One region of the Shewanella sp. MM_2022_3 genome, then DNA from elsewhere that is predicted to be linked to it. Evidence: predicted binding sites of a transcription regulator. Region 1 holds the regulator's gene; each other region holds the start of a gene.
What was found. Region 1 encodes MetJ, which represses methionine synthesis genes. Its sites were predicted from a motif close to TAGACGTCTAGACGTCTA; they were not measured.
Positions count from the first base shown of each region.

Region 2: the regulator MetJ is predicted to act here: its motif matches at 1,500-1,517, upstream of metH (methionine synthase).
Region 3: the regulator MetJ is predicted to act here: its motif matches at 2,442-2,459, upstream of thrA (bifunctional aspartate kinase/homoserine dehydrogenase I).

Region 1 is NZ_JAKZGV010000001.1:127,027-131,229, forward strand. It holds gene metB (cystathionine gamma-synthase) at 1-1,105, opposite strand, end outside; gene metJ (met regulon transcriptional regulator MetJ) at 1,328-1,642, shown strand; gene MMG82_RS00575 (sulfite exporter TauE/SafE family protein) at 1,750-2,493, shown strand; gene nrfD (NrfD/PsrC family molybdoenzyme membrane anchor subunit) at 2,657-3,601, opposite strand; gene MMG82_RS00585 (4Fe-4S dicluster domain-containing protein) at 3,604-4,170, opposite strand; gene phsA (thiosulfate reductase PhsA) at 4,183-4,203, opposite strand, start outside.
Region 2 is NZ_JAKZGV010000027.1:2,713-6,915, reverse strand. It holds gene MMG82_RS13745 (ABC transporter ATP-binding protein) at 1-156, opposite strand, end outside; cobalamin riboswitch at 280-462, opposite strand; gene MMG82_RS13740 (histidine phosphatase family protein) at 638-1,360, opposite strand; gene metH (methionine synthase) at 1,618-4,203, shown strand, end outside.
Region 3 is NZ_JAKZGV010000008.1:57,570-61,772, forward strand. It holds gene MMG82_RS07090 (cytochrome c) at 1-258, opposite strand, end outside; gene trpR (trp operon repressor) at 448-723, shown strand; gene MMG82_RS07100 (hypothetical protein) at 755-1,132, opposite strand; gene slyD (peptidylprolyl isomerase) at 1,326-1,988, opposite strand; gene thrA (bifunctional aspartate kinase/homoserine dehydrogenase I) at 2,632-4,203, shown strand, end outside.

The DNA of each region.
Region 1 (4,203 bases):
CATCTTCAATACCAACCGACAAACGTAATAGGGTGTCTTTAATACCAGCTTCAAAACGCGCTTGCGGCTCCATCGCCCTGTGGGTCATGGTCGCGGGCACGGCTACGAGACTCTCGACGCCGCCTAAACTCTCAGCCACGCTGAATAAACTTAACGCATCTAAAAAGGCGACCACTTCGGCCTCGCCGCCCTTAAGCTCAAAACTCAGCATAGCGCCAAAACCTTTTTGTTGCTTGACGGCAATGGCATGGCCGGGATGATCCGCAAGACCTGGGTAATACACTTTGCTCACCACAGGACTACTCGTCAGCACGTCCACAATACGCTGGGCATTGTTTTGGTGCTCACGAATGCGCACGGCTAAGGTACGCAGACCGCGCAGGGTTTGATAACTGTCGAAGGCTGAACCCGTTAAGCCCAAGGTGTTTGACCACCAATGTAAGGTCTCGCCGAGTTGAGGATCTTTGGCGATCACCGCGCCGCCCACCACATCGCTGTGACCATTGATGTACTTAGTGGTGGAGTGGATAACGATATCGGCACCCAGTAATAGCGGTTGCTGCAAAATTGGCGAGAGGAAAGTGTTGTCCACTACCACTAACGCGCCCACACCGTGGCTCGCCTTGGCGATAGATTCGATATCGACGACTCGCAGCAGAGGGTTAGATGGGGTTTCAATCCACACCATCTTAGGTTGCTGGGCGATGGCTTGCTCAAGCGCTTGGGCGTCGGTTTGATCGACCACCAGCAGTTTAAATTGGCCTTTTTTCGCGAGGTTGGTGAATAAACGGTAAGAGCCACCGTAACAATCGTGGGGCACCACCAGTAAATCATCTGGTCCCAGTAAAGTGGTCACTAAGGTAATGGCTGCCATGCCAGTACAAGTCACTACACCGGTTGCGCCCTTTTCCAGCTTAGCTAGGGCATCACCTAGGATGCTGCGGGTAGGATTGCCGGAACGGCTGTAATCAAATTCACGAGGATTTTTATGACCATCGAAGGCGTAATTCGTCGACAGGTAAATTGGCGGCACCACAGCGCCATACTGAGTATCACTTTCGATACCCTGACGCACTGCCAATGTGGCTAATTGACGTTCGGTCACTAATTTACCTGCGGTCATCGGGAACTCCTAAGTTCACAAAGAGATGTCTGGACGTCTAAATGTACCTAAGCCCAGTGGTATCGTCAATAGGCGTTAAGACGTTTAGACGTCTAAACATAAAGAAATCTGTTTGCAATCACTAAGAAATAGTAGCAATAATTTGACTGTAATCTGTAAGGGTTTAAAATCTGCCCCGAATTTAGCGTTATAACAGGTGAGTCAATGACTGAATGGAATGGGGAATACATCAGCCCCTATGCTGAACATGGCAAGAAGAATGAACAAGTAAAGAAAATTACTGTGTCTATTCCGCTCAAAGTGCTAAAAGTCCTCACGGATGAACGTACCCGTCGTCAGGTCAACAACCTGCGCCACGCAACGAATAGCGAACTGTTGTGCGAAGCATTTTTGCATGCCTACACTGGCCAGCCTCTGCCTGATGATACCGATCTGTCGAAAGAGTGCCCAGACAGCATCCCCGCTGAAGCGAAGCGGTTGATGGACGAAATGGGGATCGAGTGGGAAGATATGGAATAACGCTCAGGCGTCCATAATCCTGCCGCACCTAATCATTAGGGATCGTTAATACTCATCTTGCCTGATGGGTTAGAGTAACGATCCCTATTTTGTTTTGATGGAATCCTATGTTCTCCTTGATAGATCCACAAACGCTCGCTATTGCGTCTGTGATTGTGTTTTTAGGTGCCCTCACCCAAAGTCTGATTGGCTTTGGCCTTGCTGTGGTGGCGAGTCCGCTGCTGTATATTGTCGACCCCGAATTAGTGCCCGCCCCCGTGATTGTGATGGGCTTTTCCATCGCGCTACTCACCCTATTGCGTGAACGCGGCCATTTAGAATTCAATGGCTTGCAATACGCGCTTATCGGTCGAGTACCCGGAGGTTTTATCGGTGCCAGCCTGTTGCTGTTTGCGCCGCAGCCGATTCTTGGTTTAGCGATTGCAGCCATTGTGGCAGTCGCCGTGGTGCTGAGTCTGTATAAATTTAGCTTGCCAGTGAATAAAGCGACGCTATTTGGCGCGGGCGTGATATCGGGGATCTTCGGTAATATTGCCGCCATTGGTGGTCCGCCGATGGCGATTCTGTTGGCTGGTAAGGATGCCTCAAAGTTTCGCGCCGCACTATCAGCCTTCTTTATCTTCAGCTCGACCATAGCGCTGGTCATTCTTGGGGTGACGGGCCTGCTCGAAGTTAAGCATTTATGGTTATCCCTGATGCTGTTGCCCTCAGTGTTTTTAGGCTATTTAGTGGCGGGCAAACTGGTGGGGAATGTGGATAAGCATAAGACCAAGATGGCGACCTTAGCCCTCTGTGCTATCAGCGCCTTAGTGCTTACGGTGAAATCTGTGATTGAGCTATTGCCGCAATAATCCTCTGCCAATTGCCGCCATAAAAAAGCACCGTTACCGGTGCTTTTTGCTTGCAGGGATGCGTGTTGTAACCCATTTGAGTATCACTTAATCGTATTAAAGTAATACTCATATTTGTTGCGCTAGTTTGAATGCCATGGGTTAGAGCATTCGCTAACATCACTTAGCTCAGGTAGCTTTGTCCTGCATACACGATAAAGTGTCTCAGTGCTAACACGCCGGTTAAGCTGGCGCAGGCCACCATAATCATCGCGCCCTTGCTGTGGCGAGTTGCGGCAGGCAACAGCATAAACAGCAATGGCACACCAAAGCCAATCCCGACCACGCCAATCCAGAATACGCTTGCCCACACGCCAGAGGTGAGTGATGCCAGCGCCGCAGCCGCCGCACCGCCCTTAAAGTACAAGGCGCAGAACAACATAAACAGGAACATGATTTCGATTGCCATCACTGGCAGCTCTAAGCCATGCATTTTGGCTAAGGTCTTGTCGTGACTATCGGTTTTGAACATCACCAGCGCCAGCACCGCATTGGCCGCAGCGCCCGCCGATAAACCAGATACCAAGAACAGCGCTGGTAATACCGCAGTGTTCAGCATCGGATAGGCATTCATCGCCGAAATTAAGAAGCCAGTGTATGCGCCTACACCGATCGCGAGGACAAACAATAGCACTTCAATCAGCTTTCTAAAGGGCATCAGCAGCTTAGCGATAGGCACTAAGAAACCTAAGCCCCACTTTGGCAAATCGTCACGCAGCACAAGAATCGCGTAGGCAAATGCCAAGGGTGAGTAAGCCAGTAGCGCTAGTACCCCAATCGCCATAACGGACTGGAAGTTGTAGTTAATTAAAATCAACCAGAAGTGGAAAGGCTTAGTTAAATCAAACACTAAACAAGCCAAACCTAAGCTGATGGCCACAGGGCCAATAATCGCCGCGGCCTTGAGAATATTGCTCTCAATTTGCGTTTTTTCTTGATTGAACCAACGCAAACCAATGCCAATCAGCAAACTTCCGGCGGATAAACCCGCCATAAACAGATACACGGCGATGACCCAGTGCCAAGTGACGGGATCATATTGTGCCATATCGCCCCAAGTATTGTTCATAATCAAATCCCCCCTCTTTTGGTAGGAACGCGATATACCCTAGGATGAGTGCCTAAATGGGTCTTATCTTGGTAAGTGATCTTAGTGTTAAGCAGTTTTGCCACATCACTTTGTGGATCGTTAGCATCGCCAAACACCAATGCATCGGTCGGACATACAGTCACGCAGGCTGGTTGTTCTCCACGGGCCAAGCGGGTGTCCTTACAGAAGTTACACTTGTCAGCCACTTTGGTTTCGGGATTCATAAAACGCACTTTGTAGGGGCACGCCGCCACGCAGTACATACAACCCACACACTTGTCGCCGTGGATAGAGACAATGCCGTCCTCGCCAACGTAGGCCGCGCCCGTTGGACACACCTTCACACAGGGCGCATCTTCACACTGCTGACACGACACTCTGTGGTACTTAAAGTGCAGATGTGGCATTTCGCCATAGGGCCCTTCGACTCTCACCTGTAAACGGGTCACCCCTTCTGGTACGCCGTTTTCACTGCGGCAAGCCACGTTACAGGCTTGGCAGCCGATGCACTTGTTCTCATCGTGCACCATCACATATCTTTTAGTCATTTGAGCCTCCAATTAGCGTTTTGCCAGCGTGAC
Region 2 (4,203 bases), on a different contig from region 1:
GCCGATTAATCCCAGCATTTCACCGCGTTGTAGGGCAAAGTTAATCCCAGAAAGAATGGTTTTGCCTTCGATGGTCCAACTTAATTGGCTGACATTGAGTGCCACATTAGTTAGCACCGCCGAAGATTGCACATCTGTTGACGTGGAAGGCTTCATTAAAAGCAGCTCCCACAGGCATATTTTGTACCCAAACCCAGTAGCACCATGGGCCACAGGGCGAAACGTATCAATATCATTTTCTGCTCCCTCGAGTCACCCGCTCGAGAACTAAGGCTGCGCGCAGCGAAAACAGAAATAGGCAGGTCTCCTGACTTGTAGCAAAGAAGGTTCTAGGTTCTAGGCACTTCTTTTAACTACTCACAGTTGCGGGTACAGTTCGGGCTGGCTGACGGGCAGCACCCCGATTCCCTATTATGTTTGGGTTGATTCGGCGTTTATAACGACTATTGCCTTAAGCGAATAGCGCAGGATAAAGCGAAATTCCCAACACCTATTTCTGCGACATTTAAACTTAGCGAACACAATGTGCTATCTGGCTCAAACGTCAGGGAAAAGCATTATCCTATATCTTGCTCATTAGGCAATGCAGTTTAAATCAGAAAATGTTCATCATCCCATTTAGCATGAGATTTCTAACTCAATCAGCATGGCCCGATGGCCAGTCTAAGCGCCAGTATCGAGTTCCATGTTTATCTTCGAGTACATTAATCGTCACCACCGCGGCAACCGGTAAAGTCAGTTGACTGTAAAACCCTACCGTTCTCACCGCCCCCAACGCTCTTGCCATTAAATGACGGATCACTCCGCCGTGGGTCAGAATCCAGATATTGGCTGTGGGTACATTAGCATTACACTCGCCGTGGGCCTGTTCATCATCCAACGCCAGCAGGGCAAACTCTTTATTGAGGATCTGCTCTATTGCGCCATCGATACGAGCCTCGAAACTTGCCATCGTTTCACCATTGGGCGGCGACACGGCCCAAGGATCTTGCCAATAGGCCGCCATGCGCTCGCCATCCTGTTGATATAACTCATCGAGCAAGCGACCATCCCAATCGCCAAAATCCATTTCTTGTAGATCCTCAAGCAGGTTGACCTCAAGCGGCGAAGGCGTTGGTGCAGCTAAATGTGAACTCTCAGACAAGCTGGAATGCGGCTCCAGCGCCAACCCCTTGGCAAATTCAGCGCAGCGCCTTGAGGTAGAGCTGTAAATACCGTGGCACTCTCTGGCCTGCAAAGCGACGGCTGCCAACATCTGCCGCCAGCCCTTCTCGCTCAGTGGAACATCGACTCTGCCACGTAAAATGGCCCCGCCCTCGCATTCCCCATGGCGTAACAGTAATAAGCGAACTTGTTTCATATATGCCTTTTAAAAATCTTAGGACCTAAACTCTAGATTCTAGATTCTAGATTCTAGATTCTAGATTCTAGATTCTAGATTCTCGATTCTCGCTCCTAATGACTTTCACCTTGCCCTGACAATCCGATGTCGCGTATTATGGACGTCTATACGTTTAAATGTCCAAAACAAAAGCTCACGACGTTAATAATAAAATGCAATGTAGCGCACAATTGCGTACTTTGGACTCAACTTAGCTGTAGTAAAGGTAATCATTTATGGCGATATCTCTCCATCGAGCCAGCCAAACACTGGCAGACATTCGCAACCAGTTGTCAAAGCGCATTCTGATTTTAGACGGCGCCATGGGCACTATGATCCAAGGCTACAAGCTAGAAGAAGCCGATTACCGTGGCGAGCGTTTCAAGGATTGGCATACCGACGTTAAGGGCAATAACGATCTTTTAGTGCTCACGCAGCCACACATCATCAAACAAATTCACACCGACTACCTATTAGCCGGTGCCGATATTATTGAAACCAACACTTTCAACGCCACCACTATCGCCATGGCCGACTACGATATGCAGTCGCTGTCCGCCGAAATTAACCGTGAAGGTGCGCGCCTCGCCCGTGAGGCCTGTGATGAAATCGAAAAAGCCACGGGGAAACCACGTTATGTTGCCGGTGTGTTAGGACCCACTAACCGTACCTGCTCTATCAGCCCAGATGTGAACGATCCTGGATATCGCAATATCCACTTTGATGAGTTAGTGACCGCTTATTGCGAATCGACCCGCGCGCTGATTGAAGGCGGCGCCGATATCATTATGGTCGAGACCATCTTCGATACCTTAAACGCCAAAGCCGCGCTATTTGCCATCGAAACCGTGTTCGATGAACTCTTTGGAGCAAATTCGCCAGCGCGTTTGCCAGTGATGATCTCCGGCACTATTACCGATGCCTCGGGTCGAACCCTGACCGGACAAACCACCGAAGCCTTTTATAACTCCCTTCGTCATATCAAACCCTTATCCATCGGCCTTAACTGCGCACTCGGGCCAAAAGAGCTACGCCCCTACGTCGAAGAACTGTCACGCATCGCCGAATGTTATGTCTCGGCGCACCCTAACGCGGGTCTACCAAACGAGTTTGGCGGTTACGATGAAACCCCAAAAGACATGGCCAGCGTTATCCAAGAATGGGCCCGTGAAGGCATGCTCAACATTATCGGCGGCTGCTGTGGTAGCACGCCCGAGCATATTAAGGTCATTCGCGAAGCGGTGGAACCGTTTGCACCACGGGTACTACCCGAGATCCCCGTCGCCTGCCGTTTATCGGGTTTGGAACCGCTCACTATCGACGCCCAAACCCTGTTTGTGAACGTGGGTGAACGTACCAACGTCACTGGCTCGGCCAAATTTTTAAAGCTGATCAAAGAAGGCAAGTTCGAACAGGCGCTCGATGTCGCCCGTGAACAGGTAGAAAGCGGTGCGCAGATCATCGACATCAACATGGACGAAGGCATGCTCGATGGCGTGGAGGTGATGCATAAGTTCTTAAATCTTATCGCCTCTGAGCCGGATATCAGCCGCGTGCCGATTATGATCGACTCCTCAAAGTGGGAAGTGATTGAAGCGGGCCTCAAATGTATTCAAGGCAAGGGAATCGTCAACTCTATCTCCTTGAAGGAAGGCGAAGAGAAGTTTATCGAGCAGGCAACCCTCGTTAAACGCTACGGCGCGGCGGCCATTATTATGGCGTTCGACGAGCAAGGCCAAGCCGATACGAAGGCACGCAAAGTCGAAATCTGTACCCGCGCCTACCGCGTGCTGGTCGATAAGGTCGGCTTTCCGCCCGAAGACATTATCTTCGACCCGAACATCTTCGCCATTGCCACGGGTATCGATGAGCACGATAACTATGCTGTCGATTTTATTGATGCCATTAAAGAAATTAAGGCCACCCTGCCCCACGCGATGATTTCGGGCGGGGTATCGAACGTGTCGTTCTCCTTCCGCGGTAACAACCCAGTGCGTGAGGCGATTCACGCAGTATTCCTGTACCACGCGATTAAAGTCGGTATGGATATGGGGATTGTCAACGCGGGCCAGTTAGCGATTTTTGACGATATCGACCCAGAGCTTAAAGTACGGGTCGAGAACGTGGTGCTCAACCTACCTTGCCCGGTTGAGGGCTCGAGCAATACCGAGCAATTGCTTGAGATTGCTGAAAAATTCCGTGGCGATGGCTCAAGTGCCGCCAAAAAAGAAGATTTAGAATGGCGCTCATGGCCAGTTAATCAACGTTTAGCCCATGCGCTGGTGAAAGGCATCACCGAATTTATCGACGAAGATACTGAAGCGGCTCGCCAGCTTGCCTCACGACCACTTGATGTGATCGAAGGCCCGCTGATGGACGGTATGAATATCGTCGGCGACCTGTTTGGCTCAGGCAAAATGTTCCTGCCACAGGTGGTCAAATCCGCGCGGGTGATGAAAAAGGCCGTGGCCTACCTCAATCCCTTTATTGAAAAGGAAAAAGTCGCAGGTCAGTCGAACGGTAAGATTTTGATGGTGACCGTAAAAGGCGATGTGCACGATATCGGCAAAAATATTGTTGGCGTGGTGCTCGCCTGTAATGGCTTTGAAGTGTTCGATTTAGGCGTGATGGTGTCGGTAGAGCGCATTCTTGAGGCGGTGAAAGAACACAATATCGATATTATCGGCATGTCAGGGCTTATCACCCCAAGCCTTGATGAAATGGTGCATAACGTCAAAACCTTCCACCGTGAAGGGCTCACCATTCCAGCGATTATCGGCGGCGCAACCTGCTCGAAAATCCATACCGCGGTGAAGATTGCG
Region 3 (4,203 bases), on a different contig from region 1:
TTTATCTGAACCTTCAATAAAGCCTTCGAAAGGGATGTGTGAAAGCGCAGCGACATTTTTTGCGCGCATCGCAAAGGTTTCAGCATCGAAAGGCTTTTTACCTTTCATCATGGCGCCCATATCACCAAAGTTATAAGCAATTAAGCTGAATCCAGATTGGCGATATTGAATCGCATCTTTTGCATCTTCAAAATTGTGTGCTTGAGCAGTTGAAGCCAATAAGGTACCGGCAACGAGAGTTAGGAGTAATTTTTTCATCGTATTCTCACAAATTAGCGTCGAAGTGTGACATTGCTCTGCTATTGTACACAAATTAACTCAATGTACTAGAAGCAAATTTGTCAGTTTTTGTCTAGATAAGAGGGATAAACGTAACAAGTTATTTGCCGGCAGAGTAAATCTGCTAAACTGCCGTTGTAATGCTTAAACAATACTTATGGGGCGATTATGCGAGCCAATTGGGACTTAGTATTAGAAAAAATTTTGAGCCATGGGAATTATGAAGAGCTGTCGGTATTGTTTCATTTATTGCTGACCGAGGAAGAGCGCAGCGCTATTGCCGGTCGGCTAAAAGTCTTCCAGCTATTGCTAAATGGAGAAATGAGCCAGAGACAAATTGCTGCCGAGTATCAGGTGAGTATTGCGACTATTACCCGTTGTTCTAACTATTTAAAGAATATGGCACCCAGCCATAGGGATAAAATCCAACAGCTTATCAGTTAATTATTTGGGCTCCATTGGACTAGATATTTGATTAAAACTGGGGAGTTGTCGGTATTTTATGTCGGCGGTGGATGGAGCGTCTAACGAGAATATAAAAACTATAACTGAGTAACATAATGGCCAACAAAGGATAAAGATTTTTAGGGAAAAATTTAAAAATAGCTAAGGCAGAAAAGAGATAAATAAAAGGCAATAAATCGTAAATTGTCTTAGGTAGATATCCAGATTTTCGGCGTTTTACAGGATCGGTTCGGCGATTTTGAGAACGTAAATTGTAAATTCTGGCGCCCAAAACAAACACAACAAGAGCAGCAATCAGCGCATAATCAGGTTCTAGCAGCATAAAGCTTAAACAGCCTAGTACCATATAGCCAAAGGGTAAAACTTCATATACTGGTTTTGCTAACATATGCACTCCGTTGCGTGATGTTTATATCGATTTGAAAATATTGTTTTTTTTAGCTGAAAATGCTGTTTGATTTTAAACTTCCCTATTTACCTGCTGATTATAATCATTTGGCGATAAAAAAAGCACCTCCTTATTTAAGGAAGTGCTTTTTTATCAGCTCCTCTGGGAGGGCTATTAGGCTTGTGAACCTACATTAGCCGCGGCAGCCGCAGCCACCGTTGCCATCACATCCCGCTTTAGGTGTGTCACAAGCTTCGTGATCATGGTCATGGTGGTGATGCCCATGGTCATCAGAACCCCCGCAGCAGCCACCAACATCATGACCTGAGCCACCACAGCATCCGCCGCCATGGTCATGTTCATGGCTGTGTCCATGACTGCCACATCCGCCGTGTGCATGAATATGTCCATGGGCAATTTCTTCAGCTGTCGCTTCACGTACATCGATGACTTCAATGTTAAAGCTGAGTGCTTGGCCTGCTAATGGATGGTTGCCATCAACAATCACAACATCATCTTTAACTTCGATGACTTGAACTGGACGCTGGCCCATTTCGGTTTCTGCAATAAAGCGCATACCTGGCACGATGTCTTCGATATCACCGAATGCTTCTAATGGTACTGCCTGGCGAAGGCCATCATGGTACGGACCATAGGCCTCTTCGGCACTGATCGTCACGTCCAGTTTTTCGCCCTTAATTTTACCTTCTAATGCGGCTTCTAATCCTGGGATTAGGTTTTCTGTACCATGCAGATACAACATTGGTTCGGCATCAAAAGAGTCTTCTAAAAGTCTGCCTTCTTGATCTGATAAACGGTAATGAATGGTTACCGCGCTGTGTTGGGTGATCTTCATATCGCCTCCGGTTCGGAATGTGCGCGCATAATAACGCGCTTTTAGGGTGCTGGCGATAATTTGAAGTTGCTTATGTTAGATATCGCACAGCTTTTTGTGAGTTCGATTTACTGAGATTAAGGACGATACAAAAGATGAATTGTGGTTTTTTATGAGTTGCCCTTTGTTATGTGCGGAAACAGACTGAAATGCTTTAATTTTCGAATGATGAAAAAATATCATTATAAATTATTTATTTTTTAATAGGTTAAATTGATTGTAATTGTCTGGCATTACGTTTACGTAAACAGTTTTATATTGATGAAAACGTATTTTTAGCCTATGAAAACTTGATATTTATTAATCTTGAATCACTAATTTACTCAAGTGAAAGATTTGTGCATAAATAATCCAGTTTGGGGGTTGACAAGGTTAGGTGAAAAAGGCAATTCTGTTTAACATCACATTGACATAGATAAGTCTAAACGTATGCATAGCCTTGGTTTCGTAGTAATTACCATTATTACAACCACCACTACAACCAGAGTGGGGGCGGGCTGATACACCCTAAAGAATTTTAACGACGAGCCCGCTTCCCACAAAGAAGCGGGCTTTTTTGTTTTTAGCTTATGTTTCTTAGTCGGGCGCGGTACAGGAGATCAAGATGAAAGTGATGAAATTTGGTGGTACCTCGCTTGCAAATTGGCAGCGATTTTCAATGGCGGCGGATATTGTTGCCAAGGCAGCGAAAGCTGAGCCGGTCGCGACAGTGCTCTCTGCGCCTGCAACAGTGACAAACGCTCTGCTAGAAATGGTCGATGTGGCGGTGAAAGGGGAAGATTATTCACCAGTCATTCAACACGTTGAGCGGGTGTTTACCTCGCTCTATCAGGATGCGGTTAGTTCTGGACTCTCTAGTAGCCAGAGCGAAGTGCTGTTCGCCGGACTAAGCGCGCAGCTTGCACGTTGGCAGGACAGATTACGCGGTATTACGCTGTTGCAGGAATGCCCAGACGGGGTGCGCGCCGAGATCGTGGTTGCGGGTGAGCGTTTGTCTGCTGCGTTGATGGAGCAAGTCATGCTGGCAAAAGGCATTACTTCGGCGCAGCTAGACCCACGTGAACTATTTTTAGGCCGTGGTCGTCCGCTAGAATCCGTGGTCGATATTGCCGTCAGCAAACCGCGATTCAAAAATCTTGCCCTCGATGAGAAGCGGGTTTGGGTGATGCCCGGCTTTACCGCCGCCGATGAAGACGGCAAGGTTGTGACCTTAGGCCGTAACGGTTCTGATTACTCTGCTGCCGTGCTGGCCGCTTGTTTAGATGCTTCAAGCTGCGAGATTTGGACCGACGTTGACGGCGTATACAATACCGATCCTCGGGTTGTTACCGATGCTAAGTTGTTGTCACAGCTCAGTTATCAAGAGGCGATGGAGCTGTCTTACTTTGGGGCTAAGGTGCTGCATCCTAAAACCATTGCACCTATCGCCCAGTTCCACATCCCCTGTTATATCAAAAACAGCTTTAATCCCGATGCGCCCGGCACTCTGGTATCGAATCAGGCCGATCAGAGCGGCTTGCAGGTGAAGGCCATTTCTAATTTGGATAATCAAACCATGTTTGATGTATCAGGCCCTGGTATGAAGGGCATGGTCGGTATGGCGAGCCGCACACTGGCGGCGATTTCCCGTAGCGGTGTTTCTGTGTCACTCATCACCCAGAGTTCTTGCGAATACAGCATCAGCTTTTGTGTGGCGACCAGTGAGTCCGCCAAGGTGAAATCGGCGCTAGAGCAAGAGTTTGAGTTAGAAATTAAAAGTGACTTGCTAGAACCGATTGCAATGCGCCATGACTTAGCAATCGTCTCCTTGATCGGTGATGGTATGCGTACCCATAAGGGTGTGGCGGCGCGGTTCTTCCAAGCCTTAGCGCAGGCGAGTGTGAATATCATCGCGATTGCCCAAGGCTCCTCCGAGCGCTCTATTTCAACGGTGATCGAACAACGTAAGACCAAACATGCTGTAGCCGCCTGTCATCAAGGCTTTTTCGATGTGCAGCAGTATTTAGATGTGTTTTTAGTGGGTTGCGGTAACGTTGGCGCAGGCTTACTGGAGCAGATCAAACAACAGGCGAGCGTGCTAAAAGAGCAGCACATTAGCATCCGTGTCTGCGGTATTGTCAATTCAAGCAAAATGTTACTCGATAGTGCGGGTATTGATTTAAACAATTGGCAAAAC